One region of the Micromonospora sp. NBC_01655 genome, then DNA from elsewhere that is predicted to be linked to it. Evidence: riboswitches for the same ligand, from Rfam matches in the RefSeq annotation. Region 1 holds a riboswitch; the other holds the start of a gene.
The links. Region 1 has a riboswitch for cyclic di-AMP ahead of OOK41_RS24515 (C39 family peptidase). Riboswitches for the same ligand answer to the same signal wherever they lie in the genome.

Region 1 (4,669 bases):
GCCGCCCCCGCGCACACCGACGCGGTCCCGGCCGGCCCGGCGGGGTGGTCCGTGGTCCACCCGGCCCCGGCGCACCGGATGCCCCTCGGCCCCGCCCCGGCGACCGCCGGTTCGCGCGCGCCGCCGCGCGGCTGACCCCGCCCGCGACACCGCCGTCCCGCGAACCTCACCACCGCACCCGTCCGTCCGGCCCCAGTGGCGCGCCCGCGCCCCGCCCGGCGGCGCGCGGAGCCCGCTTCCCGCATCCACCCCCGTGAGGTGCCGACCATGGACATCGTTCTCTATCAGTTCCTCGTCGAGGTGCCGCTGGCCGTCGCCATCTGGTCGGTGCTGCTCGTGGTGGCCCTCGGCGTGCTCACCTTCCTGGTCGCCCGCCCGCAGCGGGACCGGCCGGCGGTCGACCCCGCCCCGCCCGCCGCCGACCCGGTCGTCGAGGAGGCCGCCGACCTGCGCCGGTACGCCGAGGAGGTGGCGGTGGCCGCCGCCGGGGCGGCCCAGACCGCCCGCCGGCGGCGCGACGCGTGGCTGGTCGCCCAGGGCGCCCTGGACCGGGCCTGGCAGGCGTACGACGAGGCGGAGGCCGCCGCGCGGCGGTTCTCCGGCGGGTGGGCCCTGCCTGCGCCGCGCACCCCCCGCACCCCCGCCGAGTACGCCGCCCGGGAGCGCTGGCTGCACCACGCTGCCACGGTCGCCCACCTGCGCGGCGAGCTGTCCATCCGGCAGCTCTGCGACGTCTTCGCGCACCGGGGCGGCTGGGACCCCCGGCTGCACCCGGTGCAGCAGGAGGTCGTGCTGGCCCGGGCGGTGCGGGACGGGAAGCAGGCCGGCCACCGGGCGGCGGTGGCCCGGGAACGGGCCGCCTGGCGCGACGCCGAGCTGGCCGCCGAGGCCGCCCGGGCACTGGCCGCCGAGGCGTACGCCGCCGCGGAGCGGGCCAACCCCGTCCGGGTGCCCGCCCCCCGGCCCGCGACGGCGGCGGCCCGCCGCACCGTCCCGGCCGCCCGCTGGCGCCCGGCCCGGGTCGGCTGAACCCGGTCCAGCCCGGTAGCGAGAGCCGCCCCGAATTTCCTCGTGACGCCGGTCACGTCGCCGCGCAAACGGGCAGTCGACCCATTGCGTCCGATCGGCCGACACAACTCACCGACGATCACGACCGATCGTCCGGTTGTCGACCTCCGGCACCGGGGCGGCCGGCAATCCCATTGAGTCGCATCAGCTCCGAATGTGCTGCAAGAAAGTTGTTCGGGGAGGGTTTAAGCAGGTGGGACGGTGTTGGCAGGGCTCAGGCCGGCCAGTAATGTCGGCCCGTCCGGTGCGGTACCCGTTCGCAACAAGGCGACGCCGCGCCGACCCGCTCAATCGTGACCATCACGAACCGGGGACCCAGTGCACGTGTGGGGTGAATCCGCGGGCCACGGCCCGTGGTAGGGCGATCTTCCCGCCCGAATCCGTCAGCTAACCCGGTAGGCGGTGTCGGAAGGAGTGCCATCCTCGTGCAGCATGCCCCCACCCCTCGGTTGTTCCTCCACCACGGTTCCGTGGTGCCCGCGTCCGTAGCCCCCGGGCTGACGAGCTGACCGGCGCACCCACCCGTACGCCCGGCTGACCGGGCGTCTTCCCAGAGCGGTCCCCACCGGCCGCGGGCGTCTCGCCCGCACCGCCGTGCGACGACGCATGCCCGGGTGCCCCCGCTCTCCCCCATCCCCGTGGAGGAACACGTGAACGACCACCTCAAGCGGCAGTTGCGACGTCTCGCCACCGAGCGTCCGTACCAGGTCGTCGCCGGCTCGGCCGCGGCGCTCCTGCTGGCCTCCGGCACCGGCGTGTTGCTGGCCGGTGCCGACGACACCCCCGCCCCGCGGCAGACCACCAACGCCGCCGTGGCCGAGATCGCACCCCGCCTCGACGGCGCGGCCAGCCGCGCCCAGGCCCGGGTCGGCGCGACCGGGTCGCCCAGCGCCTCGCCGTCGCCGAGCGCCGCCTCGGCCGCGCCGAACCCCGACCTGACCACCAGGGCGGCCCCGAAGCAGACCGCCCCGAAGCCGGCCGCCCCGAAGCCGCCGTCGTCGAAGCTCCTCGACTACGACTACCAGGCGCAGACCACCTACTACTACTGCGGCCCCGCGGCGGTGCGCAACGCGCTCTCCGCCACCGGCGTCGCGAGTAACCAGGACGGGCTGGCCAGCCGCCTCGGCACCACCGAGATGGGCACCAACTCGGCCGCGGACACCACCCGGGTGCTCAACGAGATGGTCAAGGGCGACCCGTACCGGACCCGGATGATCCCGGGTGGCGCCGCCAACGCGGCCCAGATCGACCGGCTCCAGGCCGACGTGGTGCAGGCGGTCGGCGCCGGGCGCGGTGTCGTGGTGAACATCGCCGGCGACGCCACCGACGTCGACGGCGGCTGGCACTCCTTCCCCGGCGGCCACTACATCGCCGTCGTCGGCTACCGCAACGACGGCCGCACCGTGCGGATCGCCGACTCGGCCGACCCCGCCGTCCCGGCGTACTGGATCAGCACTGTCGCCCTGGCGCACTGGGCGGCGACCAGGGGCTACTCGGCCTGATCACCCTCCCCCCACCGGGCCCCGGCTCTCCCCGTGAGCCGGGGCCCGGTGCCGTCCCGCGCCGGCCCGGCACCGCCGCCGCCCGCCGCCCGCCGCCCGCCGTCGCCCGTCGGTATCGTCCGCCGGTGTCGTCTCCCGGTCCGGACGCTCGCCCGGCGGGCCGCGCGGTGCGACACTGCGCCGCATGACCGACGACACGGGTACCCGGCGCGTGGCGCTGCTGCTGCACGGCATGGGCGGCACGGGAGAGGTGTGGCTGCCCTGCGCGCCGCTGCTGGAGAGCCGCTGGCCGGGCCGGTGGCTGGCACCCGACCTGGCCGGCCACGGCTGGTCGCCGGCACTGCCGGCCTACACCTTCGCCGGCCTCGCCGACCGGGTCGCCGAGGTGCTGCGCCCCGGCGACCGGCTCGTGGTCCTGGGACACTCGCTGGGCGGCGTGGTCGGCCTCGCGCTGGCCGCGCGCGGCCGGGGCCTGCCCGTCGACGTGGTGGTCGGCCTCGGGATCAAGGCCGCCTGGTCGGCCGCCGAGCTGGACCGGGCCCGCGAGCTGGCGGCCCGCCCCGTGGCCTGGTTCGCCTCCCGGGACGAGGCGGCCCGCCGCTACCTGCGGGTGTCCGGCCTGGCCGGGCTGGTCGCCCCGGACGATCCCGTCGTGGACGGCGGGCTGCGCCGGGAGGGCGGCCGGTGGCGGCTGGCCATGGACCCGGCGGCCTTCGGGGTCGGCGCACCAAACCTGCCCGCCCTGCTGTCCGACGTTGACGTCCCGGTCGTGCTGGCCAGGGGCGAGCGCGACCCGATGGTCAGCGACGCCCAGCTCGGGGCGCTGGGCGTCCCGACGGTCACCCTGCCCGGCCTCGGCCACCACGCGCACGTCGAGAACCCCGCCGCCGTCCTGACCCTCCTGACCCCCCACCTCTAATGGGGAGGATCGTCGCGTTGATCAAGAGGTTTCCGTCGGCTCTGGGCGTGCTCCTGCGGCAAACTTCTTGATCAACGCGACGGGGTGGGGTGGGTGGCGCGGGGGGACGGGGGGGGTCCAGGCTGGGTTCAGCTCTCGGCGGGCCGCCGCCAGGAACGCCTCGGCGTACTGCTGCGCGGGGAAGTCGCCCAGGTAGCGGGAGCGGGTGGCCCAGCGGGCCGATGCCCTCGGGTCGGTGTCGAGCAGGTTGCCCAGCACCTCGTCGAGGTTGGCCGCGTCGCGGCGCAGCACGTAGCCCGAGCCGGCCAGCGGGAACCGCTCGACGAACCGGTCGCCGTCGCCGCCCATGTCCGTGACCGCGTACGGCTTGCCGGAGTAGAGGTAGTCCGAGATCACCCCGGAGACGTCCGAGACCAGCGCGTCGGAGCGGTTCACGCAGTCGACCAGGGACATCTCCCGGCTGGCCGCCGCGCCCCAGACGTGCTGCCGCCCGGTGCGGGCCCGGTCCGCGGCGAGCAGCTCCGTGAGCCGGGCGAGCTGCCGCGCCGACGCCGGGTTCTGCCCGGTGTACGGGTGGGCGCGCAGGATCACCGTCGCGCCCCGGGCCAGCAGGCCGCGCACGATCGTCTCGCCCACCGGCAGGGAGCAGTAGTTCGCGTCGGCGTGGTGCCCGGTCCAGGTCGGGGTGTAGAGGACCGTCGGATTCGCCAGGCCGGGGGTCGACTCCCGGCGTACCTCGATCGACTCGACCTGCGGGCGGCCGACGACGACGAACTTCTCCGCCGGGATGTCCACCCCGGCGCGGGCGTACCGGTCGATCGCGGCCGGACCGGCCACGAAGATCCGGTCGAAGATCGCCGAGACCGGGTTGGCGCTGGGCGCCTTGTCGCTGTCGCCGTGGTGGATCTGCACGTGGGTGAGCTGGGTGAACCGGATGCAGTGACTGTTCTTCGCCCCGTGGTTGACGTAGAACGCCACCTTGAGGCTCGGCACCAGCGCCTCGTCCATCGCCTTCAGGGTGGGGCAGTACACCACCGGGGCCGTGGTGGCCGCGGCGATCGGGGCGAGGAACTCCGGCTCCCGCACCATCACCAGGAACGGCCGGCCGATCCGCTCCAGGTACGGCAGCCACATGGTGACCTGGTACTCCGACCCCGGCGGGGCGGAGAAGTGCAGCAGG
Region 2 (4,669 bases), 1.6 Mb from region 1:
TCACCGACGCGCAGTTCGGCCACCGGGACCTGGTCGGTGCCGCCGCCCGGCCGGATCCGCTCCGCGTCGTCGGGCAGCAACGCGGCCAGCGCCGCGAGGGCACCCCGGGCCTGGCCGATCGCCTTCATCTCCTGCCAGTGCCCGAGCAGCATGATGGTGACCAGCGCGGCCAGCTCCCACCAGAAGTCCAGGTCGAACGCGCCGACGCTGGTGGCCAGCGACGCGACGTACGCGACGGTGATCGCCATCGCGATGAGCAGCATCATCCCGGGGGTCCGGTCGCGCAGCTCGCGGACCGCGCCGACGAGGAACGGCCAGCCGCCCCACCAGAAGACCACCGAGCCGAGTACCGGGCCGACCAGCGCCCGGCCGGGGAACTCCACCGGGTGGCCGAACCAGCCCGTCACCATGTGGCTGGTGGCGACGATCGGCAGGGTCAGCGCCAGGCAGAGCCAGAACCGGCGGCGGAACATCTCCGGGTCGTGCCCGGCATGCCTGTCGTGCCCCGCGTGCTCGTCGCGCCCCACGTGGCCGGCGTGCTCGTCGCGCCCGGCGGGCTCGTGGTGGGCCATGGTCCCAACATGCCTCTTCGCCGGACCACGCGCCCGCCATACCCCCACGATCGACCGCCATACCCTCACGATCGACACCGGATGCCGCGCAACGGGGGTTCGATCGACGGGAAGAGCGCGGTGTGCGGGATACGGAGTCGATCATGACTGTCCCGGGCCCGCCGGGACACCTCCCGGCGGGCCGCCCGGCGCGCGACCTGCGTTCCCAGGTGAGGATGGCTACCATTTCGGGCGATGGTCGTCCGGATTCCGCATCGCCCGCCCCGCGTACCCCGCCGGGTGGTGCCCGACCCGGCGGCCGGGCCGCTGCCGAACCGCCCCGGGCCGCCGGCCCGTGCCCCGCGCTGACACCGTTTGGAGACCGTCGATGGGCGCCGACCACACCCGACCTGCCCCGCCCACCCCGCCCGGGGTGCGGCGGATCCTCGTCGCGACCGTGGTGCCGCTCTTCGTGATCACCGTGATCGCGGCGGTCGTCCTCTGGCCCCGCGACGGCGGCCCGCGGGGCGACGACAGTGCGGCGGTGCCCCGGTACCACGGCACGGTGACCCGGGTGGTGACCGAGGCGTGCCCGCCGCAGCCGGAGACGCCGCAGGACGGGGGCGGGCCGGGCGCGCAGGACGGCCCGTGCGGCACGGCCACCGTCCGGGTGGAGCAGGGGCCGGACGCCGGGCAACAGGTCGAGACGCCGATCCCGACCGGTCCCGGCGCGCCCACCGTCGCCGTCGACGACCGGATCGTCCTGGTCGAGCTGACCGACCCCGCCGACCCGACGGCCAGCGCCTACAACATCGCCGAGCACCAGCGCGGCACCCCGCTGGTCTGGCTCGCGGTGGTGTTCGCGCTGGCGATCGTCGCGTTCGGCCGCTGGCGGGGGCTGGCCGCCCTGGCCGGCCTGGCCGCCAGCTTCGCCATCCTGCTGACGTTCGTGCTGCCCGGGATCGGCGCCGGCGGGTCGCCGCTGCTGATCGCCGTCGTCGGCTCGGCGCTGATCATGTTCGTGGTGCTGTACCTGACCCACGGGGTGAGCGCGCAGACCTCCGTCGCGGTCCTCGGCACCCTGGGCAGCCTGGTGCTCACGGGCGTCCTCGGCACCCTGGCCACCGCCGCCACGCACCTGACCGGGTACGGCAGCGAGGACGCCACCACCCTGTCGATGTTCCGGGGCGACGTGGACCTGCACGGGCTGTTGCTGGCCGGCATCATCATCGGCTCGCTCGGGGTGCTCGACGACGTCACGGTCACCCAGGCGGCCACGGTGACCGAGCTGGCGCAGGCCAACCCGGGGCTGTCCCGGTTGCAGCTCTACCGGGCGGCCACCCGGGTCGGCCGGGCGCACATCGCGTCCACGGTGAACACCATCGTGCTGGCGTACGCGGGCGCGTCGCTGCCGCTGCTGCTCCTGCTCACCGCCGACTCCCGCCCGGTGACCGAGATCCTGACCACCGAGTTCATGGCGCAGGAGATCGTCCGCAGCGCCGTCGCCACGCTGGGCCTGATCGCCGCCGTGCCGCTGACGACCGGGCTGGCCGCGGTGGTCACCGCGGCGGGCCGGGCCGCCGCGGCCGGACCCGGGCGGCCGGCCGGCGACGGGGACGTCCCGGCCTCGCGTACCCCCGGTGTGGACCGGCGTCCTGCGGAGCGGGACCTCGCGCTGGAGGCGCTCAGCGGCGGGCGGCCCGACGACCGGTTCCCCGGCGGCCCGGCCCGGCCCACCGACCCCCCGGCCCAGTGGGCCGGCCGAGAAGGGAGCACGGACAGCACATGGTGACATCTCGCAGCGTGACCGGGAGTGGCGGCACGCCTGAGAACCGCGTCACTGACTACCGACAGCGATTACGAAATGACGCATTTAGTCGGCATCCGGACGTAGATCCCGAGGATGCCTCTCGGGTAACCTCGCTGCCGGTCACCGCCGAAGGCGCGCAGCGGCGCCTGCGGTGCCGCCGCCCAATCGCCGCGAGGCGAGCCGGGGATCCAGGTACCTGGGGTGCATCCGCGCGAGCGGTAGGGGCCGGTTCCGTCCCGAACCCGTCAGCTAACCCGGTCGGCGGTCGATGGAAGGGAACACTGTGACGGCACCCCTGCGCCGCTGGTTGACACCCGTGGTGGCCGCGTTCGCCGCGTTGGCGATCCTCGCCGGGCCGGCCGCCCCGGCGCTGGCCGCGCCCTCCACCCCCAAACCGTCGGGGCACGAGGAGGACGACGAGCCCCAGTTGATCACCGACGTCATCGAGGCGGCCAACCGGGAGTACGCCCAGGCCAAGACGAGGCTCGACAAGTCCACGAAGCGCCAGCTCCAGCTCGCCATGGAGGTGAAGCGGGCCGAGCAGGAACTGGAGGCGCTCGCCCCGCAGGTCGGCGAGATGGCCGCCCAGTCGTACCGGACCGGGCGGATCGGCCCGATGGCGGTGCTGCTGGAGAGCGGCGCACCGGACTCGTTCGTCAAGCGCGCCACCGCCCTCGACCAGCTCAACATGATCAACGCGCGGAAGCTGAGCGAGGTGAACGACGCCAAGGAGCGCGCGGTGCAGGCCAAGCTCGCGCTCGACGCCGAGATCCGCGAGCAGAAGAAACAGACTGCGATCATGGCGAAGAAGAAGTACGACGCCGAGAAGTCCCTCGCGCTGGTCGGCGGCAAGGGCTTCACCGGTGGCCTGGTCAACGCCACGTCCCCGGTCGCGAGGATCGCGCCGGGCCGGAGCTCGGACGGCGACTGGCGTCCCGAGTCGTGCAGCGAGAACGACCCGACCACCTCCGGCTGCATCACGCCGCGCACGCTGCACGCGTACAAGGAGACCAAGAGGGCCGGCTTCAGCCGGTTCGTCGGCTGCTACCGGCCGGGCGGGCCGTGGGAGCACCCCAAGGGCCGCGCCTGCGACTGGTCGTTGCAGAACAGCGGGTTCGCTCCCTGGCACAACAACGACACCCGGATGTACGGCAACAACCTCGCCGCGTTCCTCATCCGCAACGCCGACCGGCTCGGCATCTACTACGTCATCTGGAACCGGCAGATCTGGTTCCCGGCGACCGGCTGGAAGTCCTACAGCGGGCCCTCCAACCACACCGACCACGTGCACATGTCGCTGCTCTGACGACGCCGCCACGCGATCGAGGGCCGTCCCGCATCCCAGCGCGGGGCGGCCCTCGTCGTGTCGCGCCGCTGCGGGCGCCTCAGGCGGCGGCCGGGGCGCTCAGGGCGTTCGGGGCGGCCGGGGCGCTCAGGGCGTTCGGGGCCGCCGGGGCGCTCAGGGCATCCGGGGCGTCCGGGGCGTCCGGGGCGGCGGCGACGGCCGGGACGGAGCCGGCGGGCACCGCGGCCACCGTCCGCACCTCGCCCGCGCTGAGCCGGTACGACATCCCGACCACCGCGCACCGCCCGGCGGCGACCTCGGCGGCCAGCACGGGCGAGTCGGCGAGCATCGCCTCGACGGTCTGCGCGATGTGGATGTCGACGATCCCGTCGATGTCCTCGACCCCGCGCTCGGCGGCCCGGTGCAGGCTGGGCACCACGGCGTCCACCACGGCCCGCAGGTGGCCGACGGGCGGGGTGCCGGTGCTGGCCGCCGCCCGGGCCGCCTGCACGGCGCCGCAGGAGTCGTGCCCGAGCACCACCACCAGCGGGGTGCCCAGCACGGTCAGCGCGTACTCCACGCTACCCAGCACCTCGGGGCCGACGGTGTGCCCGGCGGTGCGGACCACGAAGAGGTCACCCAGCCCCCGGTCGAAGATGATCTCGGCGGCCAGCCGGGAGTCGGAGCAGCCGACGATCACGGCGAACGGGTGCTGGCCGTCGGCGACGGCCGCCCGGTGGCTGGCGTCCTGGTTCGGGTGGCGCGGCACCCCGGTGACGAACCGGCGGTTGCCCGCGTGCAGCTCCGCGAGGGCCCGGTCCGGGGCGAGCGGGCCGGGGTCGCCCGGGCGAGCGGCCGGCGACGGGGCGACCCGCCCCACACCCGTCCCGGCCATCGACTTGCTCGCATGATCCATGCCCCACCACCTCGCCCTTCGGCCACCCGACCAGTCCGTCCACCGTCACACGCAGCTAAAGATACGTCAAGCGTTACGTGATACGCATTTCATACGTCGGGAAGTCC

Region 2: linked by a shared signal. The riboswitch ahead of OOK41_RS30805 (hypothetical protein) and the one ahead of OOK41_RS24515 (C39 family peptidase) in region 1 are both predicted to bind cyclic di-AMP.

The regions. Positions count from the first base shown of each region.
Region 1 covers NZ_JAPEQF010000001.1:5,412,187-5,416,855, reverse strand. Annotated here, with positions in the region: gene OOK41_RS24525 (hypothetical protein) at 1-135, shown strand, start outside; gene OOK41_RS24520 (hypothetical protein) at 268-1,029, shown strand; cyclic di-AMP (ydaO/yuaA leader) riboswitch at 1,343-1,485, shown strand; gene OOK41_RS24515 (C39 family peptidase) at 1,719-2,570, shown strand; gene OOK41_RS24510 (alpha/beta fold hydrolase) at 2,755-3,489, shown strand; gene OOK41_RS24505 (CDP-glycerol glycerophosphotransferase family protein) at 3,511-4,669, opposite strand, start outside.
Region 2 covers NZ_JAPEQF010000001.1:6,973,073-6,977,741, forward strand. Annotated here, with positions in the region: gene OOK41_RS30795 (heavy metal translocating P-type ATPase) at 1-572, opposite strand, end outside; gene OOK41_RS30800 (YibE/F family protein) at 940-2,343, shown strand; cyclic di-AMP (ydaO/yuaA leader) riboswitch at 2,510-2,641, shown strand; gene OOK41_RS30805 (hypothetical protein) at 2,645-3,667, shown strand; gene OOK41_RS30810 (carbonic anhydrase) at 3,747-4,541, opposite strand.